Cryptosporangium arvum DSM 44712: one gene and its partner. The protein of the gene in region 2 binds, or shares a complex with, the protein of the main gene of each other region. Links are inferred from orthologs where the notes say so. Each region holds a gene or a part of one and is shown on either strand. Other genes may lie near its edges.

What was found.
Region 1: the proteins of nusB (region 2) and rpsJ are in contact, whole or in part, in a solved structure (PDB 3D3B), measured with the Escherichia coli proteins. The link is inferred for Cryptosporangium arvum DSM 44712 from one-to-one orthologs.

What each region holds. Positions count from the first base shown.
Region 1 is NZ_KK073874.1:8,095,055-8,099,198, reverse strand. What follows is about bases 798-3,773. They hold rpsJ (30S ribosomal protein S10), read left to right. Parts: upstream 798-2,119; coding sequence 2,120-2,428; downstream 2,429-3,773. Other genes in these bases: rplD (50S ribosomal protein L4), read left to right, coding at 3,222-3,773; rplC (50S ribosomal protein L3), read left to right, coding at 2,557-3,225; tuf (elongation factor Tu), read left to right, coding at 818-2,011. Outside these bases: fusA (elongation factor G), read left to right, coding at 1-738; more of rplD, read left to right, coding at 3,774-3,911; rplW (50S ribosomal protein L23), read left to right, coding at 3,908-4,144. UniProt on the Escherichia coli protein: Involved in the binding of tRNA to the ribosomes. Part of the processive rRNA transcription and antitermination complex (rrnTAC). The complex forms an RNA-chaperone ring around the RNA exit tunnel of RNA polymerase (RNAP).
Region 2 is NZ_KK073874.1:2,558,690-2,571,955, reverse strand. Bases 9,607-12,564 are described here. They hold nusB (transcription antitermination factor NusB), read right to left. Parts: upstream 11,326-12,564; coding sequence 10,888-11,325; downstream 9,607-10,887. Other genes in these bases: CRYAR_RS11965 (glycoside hydrolase family 9 protein), read left to right, coding at 12,197-12,564; efp (elongation factor P), read right to left, coding at 11,322-11,885; bldD (transcriptional regulator BldD), read left to right, coding at 10,215-10,691; pyrR (bifunctional pyr operon transcriptional regulator/uracil phosphoribosyltransferase PyrR), read right to left, coding at 9,607-9,733. In the rest of the region: pyrF (orotidine-5'-phosphate decarboxylase), read right to left, coding at 1-845; carB (carbamoyl-phosphate synthase large subunit), read right to left, coding at 2,044-5,364; carA (glutamine-hydrolyzing carbamoyl-phosphate synthase small subunit), read right to left, coding at 5,364-6,476; CRYAR_RS12000 (PH-like domain-containing protein), read right to left, coding at 6,473-7,003; CRYAR_RS11995 (dihydroorotase), read right to left, coding at 7,000-8,271; CRYAR_RS11990 (aspartate carbamoyltransferase catalytic subunit), read right to left, coding at 8,268-9,182; more of pyrR, read right to left, coding at 9,179-9,606; more of CRYAR_RS11965, read left to right, coding at 12,565-13,266. UniProt on the Escherichia coli protein: Part of the processive rRNA transcription and antitermination complex (rrnTAC). The complex forms an RNA-chaperone ring around the RNA exit tunnel of RNA polymerase (RNAP).

The DNA of each region.
Region 1 (4,144 bases), 5.5 Mb from region 2 along the record:
ATGGGCGAGCTGCACCTCGAGGTGCTCGTCGACCGCATGCGGCGCGAGTTCAACGTCGAGGCCAACGTCGGCAAGCCGCAGGTGGCCTACCGCGAGACGATCCGTCGCTCGGTCGAGGGCTACGACTTCACCCACAAGAAGCAGACCGGTGGTTCAGGTCAGTTCGCGAAGGTGAAGATCAACCTGGACCCGATCCCGCAGGACGGCGACGCGCCGACCTACGAGTTCGACAACAAGGTCACCGGTGGTCGGGTGCCGAGGGAGTACATCCCCTCGGTCGACGCCGGCGCCCAGGACGCCATGCAGTACGGCGTTCTGGCCGGGTACCCGCTCGTCGGCATCAAGTTCACGCTTGTCGACGGTCAGTACCACGAGGTCGACTCTTCGGAGATGGCCTTCAAGATCGCCGGTTCGATGGCGCTGAAGGAGGCGGCCCGCAAGGCCGACCCGGCGCTGCTCGAGCCGATGATGGCGGTCGAGGTCACCACGCCCGAGGAGAACATGGGCGACGTGATCGGCGACCTCAACTCGCGGCGCGGCCAGATCCAGGCAATGGAAGAGCGTGGCGGTGCCCGCGTTGTTCGGGCCCTGGTTCCGCTCTCCGAGATGTTCGGCTACGTCGGAGACCTCCGGTCGAAGACCCAGGGCCGGGCGAGCTACTCCATGCAGTTCGACTCCTACGCCGAGGTTCCCACGAACGTCGCGAAGGAGATCATCGCGAAGGCCACCGGCGAGTAATTCGCCGGCGGAACAGCGATACCCGACCCCACGTCGCACGGCGTACCACTAGATATTCAGTCCACAGGAGGAAAGACCAGTGGCGAAGGCGAAGTTCGAGCGGACCAAGCCGCACGTCAACATCGGCACCATCGGTCACATCGACCATGGCAAGACGACGCTGACCGCGGCGATCACCAAGGTCCTGCACGACAAGTACCCGGACATCAACCCCTTCACGCCGTTCGACCAGATCGACAAGGCGCCGGAGGAGCGGCAGCGCGGTATCACGATTTCGATCGCGCACGTCGAGTACCAGACGGAGGCGCGGCACTACGCGCACGTCGACTGCCCGGGTCACGCGGACTACATCAAGAACATGATCACCGGTGCCGCCCAGATGGACGGCGCGATCCTGGTCGTCTCGGCGACCGACGGCCCGATGCCGCAGACCAAGGAGCACGTGCTCCTGGCCCGCCAGGTCGGCGTTCCGTACATCGTCGTCGCCCTGAACAAGGCCGACGTCGTGGACGACGAGGAGATCCTGGAGCTCGTCGAGCTCGAGGTCCGTGAGCTCCTCAACCAGTACGAGTTCCCGGGTGACGACGCTCCGATCGTGCGTGTCTCGGCGCTGAAGGCGCTCGAGGGCGACGCCGAGTGGGGCGAGAAGATCATCGAGCTGATGACGGCGGTCGACGAGACCATTCCGGAGCCCGAGCGGGACCTGGACAAGCCGTTCCTCATGCCGATCGAGGACGTCTTCACGATCACCGGTCGCGGTACGGTCGTCACCGGCCGTGTCGAGCGGGGTGTGCTGAAGGTCAACGAGACCGTCGACATCGTCGGCATCAAGGAGACCAAGCAGACCACCACGGTCACCGGCGTCGAGATGTTCCGCAAGCTGCTCGACGAGGCGCGTGCCGGCGAGAACGTCGGTCTGCTCCTCCGCGGCATCAAGCGCGAGGACGTCGAGCGCGGCCAGGTCGTCATCAAGCCGGGCACGACGACTCCGCACACGGAGTTCGAGGCGACGGTCTACATCCTCAGCAAGGACGAGGGTGGCCGCCACACGCCGTTCTTCAACAACTACCGGCCGCAGTTCTACTTCCGCACCACCGACGTGACCGGTGTCGTGACCCTTCCCGAGGGCACGGAGATGGTCATGCCGGGTGACAACACCGACATGTCGGTGAAGCTCATCCAGCCGGTGGCCATGGAGAACAACCTGCGGTTCTCGATCCGCGAGGGTGGTCGGACCGTCGGCGCCGGCCGCATCAGCAAGATCAACAAGTAGTAATTCGTGTGACGGCGGTCGGGTCGTGATCGATCCGACCGCCGCTCCGCGCGGTTACTAACCGGCAGCCACCCGACCCCCGGCGTAATAGACAGGACTGAAGGTTCCATGGCGGGACAGAAGATCCGCATCCGGCTCAAGGCCTATGACCACGAGGTCATCGACAGCTCGGCGCGGAAGATCGTCGACACGGTGATCCGTACCGGCGCGTCGGTTGCGGGCCCGGTGCCGCTGCCGACCGAGAAGAACATCTACTGCGTGATCCGCTCGCCGCACAAGTACAAGGACTCCCGCGAGCACTTCGAGATGCGGACCCACAAGCGGCTGATCGACATCCTCGACCCCACGCCGAAGACCGTCGACTCGCTCATGCGTCTCGACCTCCCGGCCGGCGTCGACATCGAGATCAAGCTCTAAGGACGTAATCGCGCTCGGGTTCGGACTCAGGGCCCGACAACGCATTACGACACCACTTGAAGGACACGCCCGGCCGGAGTCATCCAGGTCGGGAGAGGATCCGGACCAAAGAGAGTCGGAAAGAAGAGATGGACAGGCAGATCAAGGGGATCCTGGGCGAGAAGCTCGGCATGACCCAGGTCTTCGACGAGAACAACCGGATCGTTCCGGTGACCGTCGTTCAGGCCGGGCCGAATGTCGTGACCCAGGTGCGCACCCCGGAACGTGACGGCTACTCCGCGGTCCAGGTCGCTTTCGGCGGCATCGACCCGCGGAAGGTGAACAAGCCCGAGAGCGGCCACTTCAAGGTCGCCGGCGTCACCCCGCGGCGTCACCTGGTCGAGATCCGCACCACTGACGCGGCTGAGTACGAGGTCGGTCAGGAGGTCTCCGCGGAGATCTTCGAGCAGGGCATCAAGGTCGACGTGGTCGGCACCAGCAAGGGCAAGGGCTACGCGGGTGTCATGAAGCGTCACGGCTTCAAGGGCCTCGGCGCCGGCCACGGCACCCAGCGCAAGCACCGCGCGCCGGGTTCGATCGGCGGCTGCGCGACCCCGGGTCGTGTCTTCAAGGGCCTGCGCATGGCCGGCCGCATGGGTGGCGTCCGCACCACGACGATGAACCTCAGCGTGCACCGCGTCGACGCTGAGAAGGGCCTGATCCTGGTCAAGGGCGCTGTGCCCGGGCCCAAGGGCGGCCTGGTGCTCATCCGCACCGCCGCCAAGACCCAGCTTGGTAAGGGCGGAGTGGCGAAGTGACCTCCATTGACATCGTCGACGCCGGCGGCAAGAAGACCGGTACCGCCGATCTGCCCGCCGAGATCTTCGACGTGACCACGAACATCCCGCTGATCCACCAGGTCGTGGTGGCCCAGCAGGCGGCGGCCCGCCAGGGCACGCACAAGACCAAGACCCGCGGGGAGGTGTCCGGCGGTGGGGCCAAGCCCTACAAGCAGAAGGGCACCGGCCGCGCCCGTCAGGGCTCGACCCGCGCGCCGCAGTTCACCGGCGGTGGCGTCGTCCACGGCCCGCAGCCGCGCGACTACTCGCAGCGGACGCCCAAGAAGATGAAGGCTGCTGCCCTCCGGGGCGCGCTCTCCGACCGGGCTCGCGGTGGCCGTGTGCACGTGCTCGACGCCCTGATCTCCGGCGACGTGCCGTCCACCAAGGACGCCGTCAAGGCGCTGGCGAACGTTTCCACCTCCCGCCACGTGCTCGTCGTGGTCGCCCGCGGCGACCGCAACAGCTGGCTGTCGGTGCGCAACGTCGCCGAGGTGCACGTGCTGGCGCCGGACCAGCTCAACACCTACGACGTGCTGATCAGCGACGACGTGGTGTTCACCAAGGACGCATACGACGAGTTCGTGGCGGGCCCGATCTCCGGTCGCGGCGCGACCGCGAAGGCCAGCTCGGCGGAGCTCGACACCGAGGAGAACGAGAAGTGATTCCCGACCCGCGCGACATCCTGCTCGCTCCGGTCGTCTCGGAGAAGAGCTACGGCCTGCTGGACGAGAACAAGTACACGTTCTTCGTCCGGACCGACGCGAACAAGACGCAGATCAAGATCGCGGTCGAGCAGGTCTTCAACGTGAAGGTCACGGCGGTCAACACGCAGAACCGGCAGGGGAAGCGTAAGCGGACCAAGTTCGGCACTGGTAAGCGGAAGGACACCAAGCGC
Region 2 (13,266 bases):
GAACGCAATGCCGAGTGCTTCGGACCGGCCCGGAGCACCTCCCGCGAGACCGACGGGAGGACCGCCCGGCGGGCGTCGCCGAACACCGCCCGGAGGTCCTCGGCGCCGGCGCCCTGCGCGCCCAGTCCCGGCGCGAGGAACGGCCCGCCCACCCGGCTCAGGTCGTGCCCGGTCTCCCCCACGGTCGCGCCGACGACGACGCCGACCGGGCCGTAGGGGGCCCCGTCCGCTTCCGGAACACAGCCGGCGTTCGCCGCGGCGACCGAATCCAGTACGGTCTGCGCGACGGTCCGCCCGTCGGCGGCCACCGCGTGCTGCACCTGCGGTCCTTCGGGGTTGGACGTCAGGCCGAGCACGAACACGCCGTTGCCGTTCGCCACCGCGGTGTCGATCAGCGGGGCGAGCGAGCCGAAGCCCAGGTACGGGCTGGCGGTCATCGCGTCACCGCAGAGCGGCGACGCCGGGTCGAGGTAGGCCGCGGCGTACGCCTCCACCGTGCTGCCGATGTCGCCGCGTTTCACGTCGTTGAGGACCAGCGCGCCGGCCGCCCTGGCGTCGGCGATCACGTGCTCCAGCACCGCGACCCCGCGGCTGCCGTACTGCTCGAAGAACGCCGACTGCGGCTTGAGCACCGCGACCCGGTCCGCGAGGGCCTCGACGACCGTGCGGGCGAACCGTTCCACCCCGGCGACGTCCCTGGTCAGCCCCCAGGCGTCGAGCAGGCCGGGGTGCGGGTCGACGCCCACGCAGAGTGGCCCCCGGTCGGCGACGGCCCGCGCGAGGCGGGCCCCGAAGTGATCCGTGGTCGGCGCGACCTGCGGCGCTGCGGCCGTGTTAACGGTCACTCGGACACCTCCCTCGCCACGGGCCCGCTGAGCGTCGCAGACCCCTCCATGGTCACTGCGCCCTCCGTCGACCCCCGAAAATCGCTCTGGGGCGCTCTCAGCGGGCTGGAACCACCATCGCCGGAGCCGAGGCGCCCGACACCACGCTGAGTGACGGATTTGTTGATCGCCCGGACCAGGCCGGGGCCCCGGTAGACCAGGCCGGTGTAGACCTGCACGAGCGCGGCACCGGCGTCGAACAGCGCGGTGGCGTCGGCGGCGGTGAGCACTCCCCCGACGCCGATCACCGGCAGACGCCCGTCGGTCTCCCGGACGACGAACGCGACCAGCTCGCGGGCCCGGCGGGTCAGCGGCGCACCCGACAACCCACCGGCCTCGGGCGTCTCGACCCCGGCGCGACCCAGCGTGGTGTTCGAGACGATCACGCCCGCGACGCCGTGCGCCGCGCAGACCTCGAGCACCTCGCCGATCGCCGCGTCGGTGAGGTCGGGCGCGATCTTCACGACGAGTGGCACGGGTTGGCCGGCCGGGCGGCGCGGGCCGGGGATCTGCGCCTCGGCGGCGAGCGCCGCCAGCAGCTGGTCGAGCGCGGCCCGGTCCTGCAGCGCACGCAGCCCCGGGGTGTTCGGGGAGCTGACGTTGACCGCCACGTAGTCGGCGTAGCGACCGACCTGCCGCAGCGAGGTCACGTAGTCGGAGACCGCGTCCTCCAGCGGCGTCACCTTGGACTTGCCCAGGCTGACGCCGATCGGGATCGGTAGCGGCGGGCTCCCCCCGGCGGACAGGTCGGCCAGGCGCGCCGCCAGCGCCGCGGCGCCCCGGTTGTTGAACCCCATCCGGTTGACGATCGCCTCGTGCTCGGGCAGCCGGAACAGCCGCGGCCGCGGATTGCCCGGCTGGGCGTGCGCGGTGACCGTGCCGACCTCGACGAACCCGAAGCCGAGCCCGGCCCAGGCCGGCAGCGCGACCCCGTTCTTGTCCATGCCCGCGGCCAGGCCCACCGGCCCGGGGAACCGCACGCCGAACAGCGTGCGGGCCAGGCCGGGAGCGTCGCCGAGGGCCCAGCGGCGGGCGGCCGCGACGGCGGCGGGAGTCCGGCCGAACCGGGTCAGCGCGGACAGCGTCCGCTCGTGGGCGGTCTCGGCGTCGCCTCCGCCGAGGCGGAAGAGCGCCCGGTCCCGCAGGACGCCGTAGACGCTCACCGGCCCAGCGCCCGGTGCAGCTCCTGCAGCGGCCGGACCGAGAGCTCCCCGCGCAGCTGCGCCTCGATGCCGAACACCGCCGCGGCGGCGGCCTGGACGGTCGTGATGCAGGGCACGTCGGCGGCCACCGCGGCCGACCGGATCTCGTAGCCGTCCACGCGCGGCCCGGAGTTTCCGTACGGCGTGTTGACGACCAACTGAACCTCTCCGGCCCGGATCAACGTGACCACGTCGTGATCGTCCTCGCCGCCGGCCGGCTCGAAGTGCTTGCGCACGACGCGCGCCGGGATGCCGTGGCGCCAGAGCACCTCCGCGGTGCCGTGCGTCGCGATCACCTCGAAGCCCAGGTCGGTCAGGCGCTTGACCGGGAAGACGATCGAGCGCTTGTCCTTGTTGGCGACCGAGACGAACACCCGCCCCGACGTCGGCAGCGACCCGTACGCACCGGCCTGGCTCTTGGCGAACGCCGCGCCGAACGTGGTGTCGATGCCCATCACCTCGCCGGTGGACTTCATCTCCGGGCCGAGCAGGCTGTCGACGCCGGCGCCGGTGATCGTGCGGAAGCGCTTGAACGGCAGCACGGCTTCCTTGACCGCGATCGGCGTCTGCTCGCGCGCGAGCGAACCGCCGTCGCCGGTCGGCGGGAGCAGCCCCTCCGCGCGCAGCTCGGCGATCGTCGCGCCGAGCATGATCCGGGCCGCGGCCTTCGCCAGCGGTACGGCCGTGGCCTTGCTGACGAACGGCACGGTGCGCGACGCGCGCGGGTTGGCCTCGAGCACGTAGAGCGTGTCGTCCTTGAGCGCGTACTGCACGTTCAGCAGGCCCTTCACACCCACGCCCGCGGCGATGGCCGCCGTCGACCGGCGCACGTTCTCGACGTCGGCCGAGCCGAGCGTGATCGGCGGGAGCGCGCACGCCGAGTCGCCGGAGTGGATCCCGGCCTCCTCGATGTGCTCCATCACGCCGCCCAGGTAGACCTCGCCGGTGCCGTCGGCCAGCGCGTCCACGTCGATCTCGATCGCGTCGTCGAGGAAGCGGTCCACCAGCACCGGGTGTTCCGGGCTGACCTGGGTGGCCCGGGCGATGTAGGACTCGAGCGTGACGTCGTCGTAGACGATCTCCATGCCGCGCCCGCCGAGCACGTAGGACGGACGTACCAGCACCGGGTAGCCGATCGCCTCGGCGATCTTCTTCGCCTCGGCGTAGGACGTGGCCATCCCGTGCTTGGGCGCGGGCAGGTCGGCGGCCTCCAGCACCCGACCGAACGCGCCCCGCTCCTCGGCGAGGTGGATGCTCTCCGGCGGCGTGCCGACGATCGGGACGCCCGCCGCGGCCAGCCGCCGGGCCAGGCCCAGCGGCGTCTGGCCCCCGAGCTGCACGATCACGCCGACGACCCCCGGCCCGCCGGCCGCCTTCCCGGACGTGTCCTCGGCGTGCCAGACCTCGAGCACGTCCTCGAACGTCAGCGGTTCGAAGTAGAGGCGGTCGGACGTGTCGTAGTCGGTGGAGACCGTCTCGGGGTTGCAGTTGACCATCACGGTCTCGTAGCCGGCGTCGCGCAGGGACATCGCGGCGTGCACACAGGAGTAGTCGAACTCGATGCCCTGGCCGATCCGGTTCGGGCCGGAGCCGAGGATCAGCACCTTCGCACCCGTGCTCGGCGCGACCTCGGTCTCGGCCTCCGGGTCGGTCTCGTACGCGCTGTAGTGGTACGGCGTGGACGCGGCGAACTCGGCCGCGCAGGTGTCGACGGTCTTGTAGACCGGCCGGACGCCCAGCCGGTGGCGCAGCGTGCGGACGCCGTCCTCACCGGCGAACTCCGGACGCAGCGACGCCACCTGACGGTCGGAGAGGCCGGCGCGCTTGGCCCGGCCGAGCAGGTGGGCGTCGAGCACGGGCGCGTCGACGAGCTCGGACCGCAGCTCCACCAGCGAGGCGATCTGGTCGACGAACCAGGGGTCGTAGCCGGAGACCGCCGAGACCTCCTGGACGCTCGCGCCCAGCCGCAGGGCCCGCTCGGCGTCGTAGAGGCGACCGTCGTGCGGCGTCTTCAGCGCCTCGAGCGGGTCGTTGTCGGGGTCGGGCGTCGTCCAGAAGCCACCGGCGGTCGTCTCGGCCGACCGCAGCGCCTTGTTCAGCGCCTCCGGGAACGACCGGCCCAGCGCCATGCCCTCGCCGACCGACTTCATCGTCGTGGTGAGCTCCGGGTCGGCGCCCGGGAACTTCTCGAACGCGAACCGCGGCACCTTCACCACGACGTAGTCCAGCGCCGGCTCGAAGCTGGCCGGGGTCTGCCGGGTGATGTCGTTGCGGATCTCGTCGAGCGTGTAGCCGACCGCGAGCTTCGCGGCGATCTTCGCGATCGGGAACCCGGTGGCCTTGGAGGCCAGCGCCGACGACCGGGACACCCGCGGGTTCATCTCGATCACGACCAGGCGGCCGGTCTCCGGGTGCACCGCGAACTGGATGTTGCAGCCGCCGGTGTCCACGCCGACCGCGCGGAGCACGGCGATGCCGACGTCACGCAGCCGCTGGTACTCGCGGTCGGTGAGCGTCATCGCCGGGGCGACGGTCACCGAGTCGCCGGTGTGCACGCCCATCGCGTCGACGTTCTCGATCGAGCAGACCACGACGACGTTGTCGTTGCGGTCACGCATGAGCTCGAGCTCGTACTCCTTCCAGCCCAGCACGCTCTCCTCGATCAGCACCTCGGTGGTGGGGCTGGCGGCCAGACCGGCGCTGGCGATGCGCTCCAGGTCTTCGGGCGTGTGGGCCATGCCGGAGCCGAGGCCGCCCATCGTGAACGAGGGCCGGATGACGACCGGAAGGCCGAGGTCGGCGACGGTGGCGCGGACCTCGTCCATCGAGTGGCAGACCGCCGAGCGCGGCGTCTCGGCGCCGACCGAGGCGCAGATGTCCTTGAACCGCTGCCGGTCCTCGCCGCGCTGGATCGCGTCGATGTCGGCGCCGATCAGCTCGACGTTGTACTTCTCCAGCACGCCGCGCTCGTGCAGGGCGACCGCGGTGTTCAGCGCGGTCTGGCCGCCGAGGGTCGCGAGCAGCGCGTCCGGCCGTTCCTTCGCGATGATCTGCTCGACGTACTCCGGGGTGATCGGCTCGATGTAGGTCGAGTCGGCGAACTCCGGATCGGTCATGATCGTTGCCGGGTTGGAGTTGACGAGGCTGACCCGCAGGCCCTCCTCGCGCAGCACGCGGCAGGCCTGGGTGCCGGAGTAGTCGAACTCGGCGGCCTGGCCGATCAGGATCGGCCCGGAACCGATGACCAGCACGTGCTGGATGTCTGTGCGCTTCGGCATCAGCTCTTGCCTTCCATCAGCCGGACGAAACGATCGAAGAGATAGTCAGCGTCGTGAGGACCAGCCGCCGCCTCGGGGTGGTACTGGACGCTGAACGCGGGCTTGTCGAGGCAGTTCAGGCCCTCGACGACGTCGTCGTTGAGGCAGACGTGGCTCACCTCGGCGCGGCCGAACTCGGTCTCGGCGGCCCCGTCCCGCGGCGCGTCCACGGCGAACCCGTGGTTGTGCGCGGTGACCTCGACCTTGCCGGTCTGCCGGTCCATGACCGGCTGGTTGATGCCCCGGTGGCCGTAGCGCAGCTTGTAGGTGCCGAAGCCCAGCGCCCGGCCCAGCACCTGATTGCCGAAGCAGATGCCGAACGTCGGGACGTCCGCGCCGAGCGACGCCCGGGCGAGGGCGACGGGGCCGTCCGCCGTGGCCGGGTCGCCGGGGCCGTTCGAGAAGAAGACGCCGTCGGGGGCGAGGCGGAGCAGGTCCTCGGGGGCCGTCGTCGCGGGCAGGACGTGCACCTCGATGCCCCGTTCGGCCATCCGGCGGGGGGTGTTGCGCTTGATGCCGAGGTCGATCGCCGCGACGCGGTACCGGACCTGGCCCTGGGCCGGCACGACGTAGGGCTCGGCCGTGGTGACGTCGCCGACCAGGTCGGCGCCGGCCATCGACGGGCTCGCGAGCACCTTCTCCAGCACCTCGGCGGGGCTCTCCCCGGTGCTGGAGACCGCGGCACGCATCGCGCCGCGCTCACGCAGGTGCCGGGTGAGCGCCCGGGTGTCGACGCCGGCGATGCCGACGATGCCCTCGTCGGCCAGACGGTCGCCCAGCGCGCCGGTCGCGCGCCAGTTCGACGAGATCCGGGCCGGGTCGCGGACGACGTAGCCGGCGACCCAGATCCGCGCGGACTCGTCGTCCTCGCCGTTGACGCCGGTGTTGCCGACGTGCGGCGCGGTCATCGCGACGATCTGCCGGTGGTACGAGGGGTCGGTGAGGGTCTCCTGGTAACCGGTCATGCCGGTGGTGAAGACGGCTTCGCCGAACGTCTCGCCGATCGCGCCGAAGGCCTCGCCACGGAACGTGCGGCCGTCTTCCAGGACCAGCAGTGCGGAGGTGGTGCTCATGCGGTCTTCTCCAGGATCACTTTCTCGATCTCACGCAGGTGGGTGGCGTTGTCGACCCGGTGGTCGGCGCGGAACCCGGTGTCGAGCAGGTAGCCCTGCTGCTCCCAGGTGATCACCAGCATTCCGGCGCCGCCGACGACCTTGTTCGCGTGCCCGGCGTCGAGGCGGGCTGCGGTGATGGCGGCGGCCGGGATGAACAGCGGGTCGCTGCCGTCGCGCTCGATCCGGACGCCCTCGGGGCCGGTGTGCAGGGTGGCGGCGGCCCGGTTGGCCAGGCCGCCGGCGTAGACGCGGGCCTGCCACTCACCGGACTGCGTGGTGCCCGCGTAGAGCCCGTCGGACGCGGCCACGGCGTCGGTGACGGTTCCGGCCGGCAGCGGCAGCAGGTCGGCGTGGGCGGCCACGCGGCGCTTCCAGGCCCGGCGGGCAGCCCACACGATCAGCGCGAACAGCGCCAGCACGACGGCGGTGAACAGGATCCGGCCGGTCCAGTTGTCCGGCGGACGTTCGTAGGCGGCGGCGATCATGCCTGGGCCTTCCCGTCCAGCACCGTGGCCCGCCCCCGCAGGAACGTCGCCACGATCGCGCCGGGCAGCTCCAGCCCGGTGTACGGGGTGTTGCGGCTGATGCTGGCCAGCCCGTCGGGGGTGACCGTCCAGCGCTGCGCCGGGTCCACCAGGGTCAGGTTCGCGGGTTCACCGGGCGTCAGCGGACGACCGTGCCTGCTCTCGAGGTTCGCGATGCGCGCCGGTGCGTGGCTCATGCGCTCCGCGACGCCCGCCCAGTCGAGCAGGCCGGTCTCCACCATCGTCTTGATGACGATCGGGAGCGCGGTCTCCAACCCGAGCATGCCGGGGCGGGCCGCGGCCCACTCGCATTCCTTGTCTTCGCGGGCGTGCGGTGCGTGGTCGGTGGCGACCGCGTCGATCGTGCCGTCGGCCAGGGCCTCGCGCAGCGCGGTGACGTCCTCGGCGGTGCGCAGCGGCGGGTTGACCTTGTACACCGGGTCGTAGGTGGCGGCCAGCTCGTCGGTGAGCAGCAGGTGGTGCGGCGTGACCTCGGCGGTGACCCGGATGCCGCGGCTCTTCGCCCAGCGCAGCACCTCGACCGAGCCGGCCGTCGACACGTGGCAGACGTGCAGCCGGGAGCCGACGTGCGCGGCGAGCAGCGCGTCACGGGCGATGATCGCCTCCTCGGCGACCGCGGGCCAGCCGGCCAGGCCGAGGCGGGCCGACTGCTCCCCCTCGTTCATCTGCGCGCCGACCGTGAGCTTCGGGTCTTCCGCGTGCTGGGCGATGACGCCGTCGAACGCCTTGACGTACTCCAGCGCCCGGCGCATGACCGCGGCGTCGTGCACGCAGTGCCCGTCGTCGGAGAACACCCGCACTCCGGCGGCGGACTCGGCCATCGCGCCGAGCTCGGCCAGGCGCTCGCCCTTCAGGCCCAGCGTGACCGCGCCGACCGGCTGGACGTCGACCAGGCCGACCTCGCGGCCCAGGCGCCAGACCTGCTCGACGATGCCGGCCGCGTCGGCCACCGGGTCGGTGTTGGCCATCGCGCAGACCGCGGTGTAGCCGCCGAGCGCGGCGGCCCGGCTTCCGGTCTCGATCGTCTCGGCGTCCTCCCGGCCGGGCTGGCGCAGGTGGGTGTGGATGTCGACGAGGCCGGGCAGCACCCGGAGCCCGCCGGCGTCGATGACCTCGCCGTCGGTCGTCTCCGCGATCAGCCCGTCCCGGACGGCCAGGTCCCTGGTCGTGCCGTCGGGCAGCGTCGCACCGCGGATCAGGTAGTTCACTGCGAGCCTCCGAGCAACAGGTACAGGACGGCCATCCGGACGTTCACGCCGTTGGTGACCTGTTCGACGATCGTGGAACGGGGGGAATCCGCTACTTCCGGAGTGATCTCCATGCCGCGGTTCATCGGCCCGGGGTGCATGACGATCGCGTGCTCGGGCAGCGCGGCCAGACGCTTGGCATCGAGGCCGTAGCGGCGGGCGTACTCACGCTCGGTCGGGAAGAACGAGGCGTTCATCCGTTCCCGTTGCACTCGCAGCGCCATCACCACGTCCAGCTTCGGCAGCACCGTATCGAGGTCGTACGACACTTCCACCGGCCACGCGCCGACCCCCACCGGCACCAGCGTCGGCGGCGCCACCAGCGTCACCTCGGCGCCGAGCGTCGCGAGCAGCAGCACGTTCGAACGAGCCACCCGGCTGTGCAGCACGTCGCCGACGATGCCGACGCGCAGGCCCTCCAGGCGGCCGAGCCTGCTGCGCATCGTGTACGCGTCGAGCAGCGCCTGGGTGGGGTGCTCGTGGGTGCCGTCACCGGCGTTGACCACCGCACCGTCGACCCATTGGGCGAGGTTGTGCGGAGCGCCGGACGCCTGGTGGCGGATGACCACCGCGTCGGCGCCCATGGCCTGCAGCGTGAGCGCGGTGTCCTTGAGCGATTCGCCCTTGCTGACGCTCGAGCCCTTGGCCGAGAAGTTGATGACGTCCGCGGACAGCCGCTTCGCGGCCGCCTCGAACGAGATCCGGGTGCGGGTGGAGTCCTCGTAGAAGAGGTTGACCACCGTGCGCCCGCGCAGCGTCGGGAATTTCTTGACGCTGCGCCCCGCGGCCGCCGCGAGCTCGGTGGCGGTGTCGAGCACGAGCGTTGCGGTGTCGGCGTCCAGGTCGGCGGCGGAGAGCAGGTGGGGGATCACGAGTCCGCCTTCGCGATCACGACCGCGTCCCGGCCGTCGACCTCGCGCAGCTGCACCCGCACGTTCTCGGTCCGCGAGGTCGGCAGGTTCTTGCCCACGTAGTCGGCCCGGATCGGCAGTTCCCGGTGCCCGCGGTCGACCAGGACCGCGAGTTGGACGCTCTGCGGGCGGCCGAGGTCGGACAGCGCGTCGAGCGCGGCCCGGATCGTGCGTCCGGAGAACAGGACGTCGTCGACCAGGACCACCCGGCGGCCGTCGATGCCCTCGCTGGGCAGATCGGTCTTCTCCAGCGCGCGGGGGGCGCGCAGCCGCAGATCGTCGCGGTAGAGGGTGACGTCGAGCGCGCCGACCGGGAGGGCCACGCCGGTGAACGTCTCGATGCGCCCGGCCAGCCGCCGGGCGAGCGGGGTGCCGCGGGTGGGGATCCCCATCAGCACCGTGTCGGCGCCGCCGTCGGTCTTCTCCAGGATCTGGTGCGCGATCCGGTCGACCGTGCGTGCGACCGCTGATTCGTCGAGGATCTCGCGGACTTCGTCAATGGCAGGCGTCACCGCCGGCCACCTCCTTCCCCGCCTCACGGGACGGGTCGTTAAAGGATGGGCTTGTCGGGAGCAAACCTATCAGCGCCGGTACGGTGCGCGACGGTTCGGCGCACGGCCCTCAGCAGGCTCGCGCGACCCACGTCACACGCGCTTTCCCAGCGCTGACGCCCTCAGCCTTTCGGCCCGTTTCGTACGGGAGATAGCGCGACTTCCGGTACCGATGTGAACCATGTGACGAGAGGGTGATGAACTGTTCCGGTCACACTTCGCAGCGAGAACGGGCACGGTTGCTTACCGCGTGGAATCGACTGGGGCGTTCAACGTCACATCGCCGGGCGGCTACGGTTTCGTCATTCCTCTTGACCGGATTGCCGTTTCGGCTCTACGGTCACTCTCCGTAGCGACCGGGCGCGGTGACGTGGTCCGGCATGTCGCTGCTCGTCCGCCCGCATGCTTTCCCCGGGCATGCGCTTTACCCCTCGGAGTACGAATGTCCGATTACGCCAAGGCCCTCGGTGCCCGGCTGCGAGCCATCCGGCAGCAGCAGGGCCTGTCTCTACAGGGGGTGGAGGAGAAGTCCGGCGGCCGCTGGAAGGCCGTGGTCGTCGGGTCGTACGAGCGCGGCGACCGTGCCGTGACCGTCGCCCGCCTCAACGAGCTGGCCGAGTTCTACCGGGTTCCGATCGCGGAGCTCCTCCCCGGCGACGGCCCCGGCCGTCACGAGGGCGCGAGCAAGGTCGTCATCGACCTCGAGCGTCTCGAGCAGCTGCCCGGTGACGAGCTCGGTGCGGTGCAGCGGTTCGCCCGCAGCATCCAGCAGCAGCGCGGCGACTACAACGGCCGGGTGCTCTCGATCCGCGCCGACGACCTCCGCACGCTCGCGATCGTGTTCGACCTCTCGCCGGCCGGCCTGATCGAGAAGCTCACCGAGTGGAACGTGCTGGTCGCGACGCCGATCCGCCCGTAGGTCCCCCCGGTTCCAGCCGGGGGTGTCGGCTGGAACGAGACGAAGCCCCCCGCGCCACAGGCGCGGGGGGCTTCGTCGTTGCTCTGACCTGGAGCCCGCTCAGGGCGACGCTGCCGATCGGGCGGCAGGACGCCGCGTATAGCTGATACTCAAGTCCTGCCGCCCGCTCGGCAGCGTCGTTCTGAGCGGGCCGCCCCTAAAGCTCGGCTTTGACTAGTTGTAGGCGGCCCAGGAGGCCGTTGACGAACCTCGGGGACTCGTCGGTGGAGAGCTCGCGGGCCAGGTCGACGGCCTCGTCGATCGCTACCGCGTCCGGGATGTCCTCGCGGAACAGCAGCTCGTAGATGCCGAGCCGCAGCAGGTTCCGGTCGACCGCGGGCATCCGGTCGATCGTCCACCCCTCGGCGTACGTCGCGATCAGCTCGTCCAGCCGTGCCCGATTGGTGGTCACGCCCTCGACGAGCGTGACCGCGTACTGCGGGACCGGAGGGTCGGACTGCGCGAGCCGGTCGCGAGCGGTCGCGAGCGGTTCGGTGCCGCGGACGTCGGCCTCGAACAGGATGTCGAGGGCACGCTTGCGTGCTTTCCGGCGCGCCGAACGCTTCTCCGGGTCCTTCGAGGTGGGACTGGTCACCCCGTGACCCGGCCGATGTACCGTCCGTCGCGGGTGTCGACCTTCAGCTTGTCGCCGGTGTTGACGAAGAGCGGCACCTGGATCGTGGCGCCGGTCTCCAGCTCGGCCGGCTTCGTGCCACCGGTCGACCGGTCGCCCTGCAGGCCCGGGTCGGTGTGCGCGACGACGAGCTCGACCGAGGCCGGAAGCTCGACGTAGAGCGGCGTCGCGTCGTGCAGCGCGACCGTGACCTCGGCGTTCTCCAGCAGGTAGTCGGCGTTGCCGCCGACGGTGCCCGCCGGGACCGTGATCTGGTCGTAGGTCTCCGAGTCCATGAACACGAAGTCCCCGCCGTCCTTGTACAGGTACGACATCGCGGCCTTGTGAACGTTCGCGGTGTCGACCTTGACGCCGGCGTTGAACGTCTTGTCGACGACCTTGCCGGTCAGCACGTTCTTCAGCGTCGTCCGCACGAACGCGCCGCCCTTGCCGGGCTTCACGTGCTGGAACTCGACGACGTTCCAGAGCTGACCGTCGAGGTTCAGCGTCATGCCGTTCTTCAGGTCGTTCGTGGTGGCCATGCGGAAGCTCTTCGTCTCCTGGTCGGCCGGCCTGCCCAGCGCGGGGCGCAGTGGGGAAAACCGGTGCGCAAGTCGTAGGGATTCACTGAGAAGCGGGGCGGCGGCTGCCACCCGCTTGTCAGGTCACCAGATACTACCTGTATCCGATAGTCGACCCTACCGGCTCCACGTCTGCCGGGAGGTGGTCGGCTGACGGCCGCAGGTCCGTCCCCCGGCTGGCCAGCACCGACCGACCCGAGCGGGGTCGGACCGAAACAGCAGGAAGGGAACTCGTGCATAACCGCCGCCCAGCGGTCATATCCCGGCTACTCGTGGGGGCAGCCGCCGTCCTGACCACGCTGGCGCTGGTCGCCGGCTGCACGGGCGACGATCCCGACGAGGACGCCGCACCAGACCAAGACGCACCGGTGGGCAGCTGGGAGCCGGTGGGCCCCACCGATGCCGTCGTCCGTACCGACCAGGTCGGCTACGGCACCACGGAAACGAAGATCGCGGTCCTGCTGGCTCCGCGCCAGGCCGACGACGCCGCGTTCCTCGTCGAGCGGCAGGACGGCTCGGTCGCGATGAAAGGCACGGTCGGCGAGGACCGCGGCTCCTGGAGCACCCGGTACCCGGCCACCTACCCGATCGACGTCTCGGAGTTACGCACCGCGGGCACCTACCGCATCCGGGTCAGCGGTGGGGTCACCGCCGCCTCGCAGGTGTTCGTCGTGGGGGCGAGCAAAGAACTGTTCGGCCAGGTCGCGGCCGACACCGTGCAGTTCTTCGGGGTTCAGCGCGACGGCGAGGACGTGTTGTCCGAGCCGATCCCCCGGCGGGCGTCCCACCTGCACGACGACGCGGCGGCCGTCTACGAGGCACCCGAATTCTCCGAGGGCGACGACCTCGGCGCCGGGCTGAGCACGGTCGACGGCGCGCCGACCGTCGACGTCAGCGGCGGCTGGTTCGACGCCGGCGACTACCTCAAGTTCACCCACACCACCGCGTACGCGCTGACGCTGATGCAGCTGGCCCAGCGGGGCGGCGACGCCAGCATCGGCAACGGCAAGGCGATCGAGGGCCTTTCGGACGAGACGACGTTCGGCATGGACTGGCTCGACAAGATGTGGGACGAGAAGACCGGCACGCTGTACCTGCAGGTCGGGCTGGGCAGCGGCGGCGTCGACGGGATCGTCGGCGACCACGACGTCTGGCGGCTCCCGCAGGACGACGACAGCGCGTCCGGCGACGGGAAGCGCTACCTGCGCAACCGGCCGGTGTTCCGGGCCAACTCCCCCGGCGAGCTGATCAGCCCCAACCTGGCCGGGCGGGTGGCGTCGGCGTTCGCGCTGGCCGCGCAGGTCGAGGCCGGCGACGACCCGACGCGCGCACGGGCGCACCT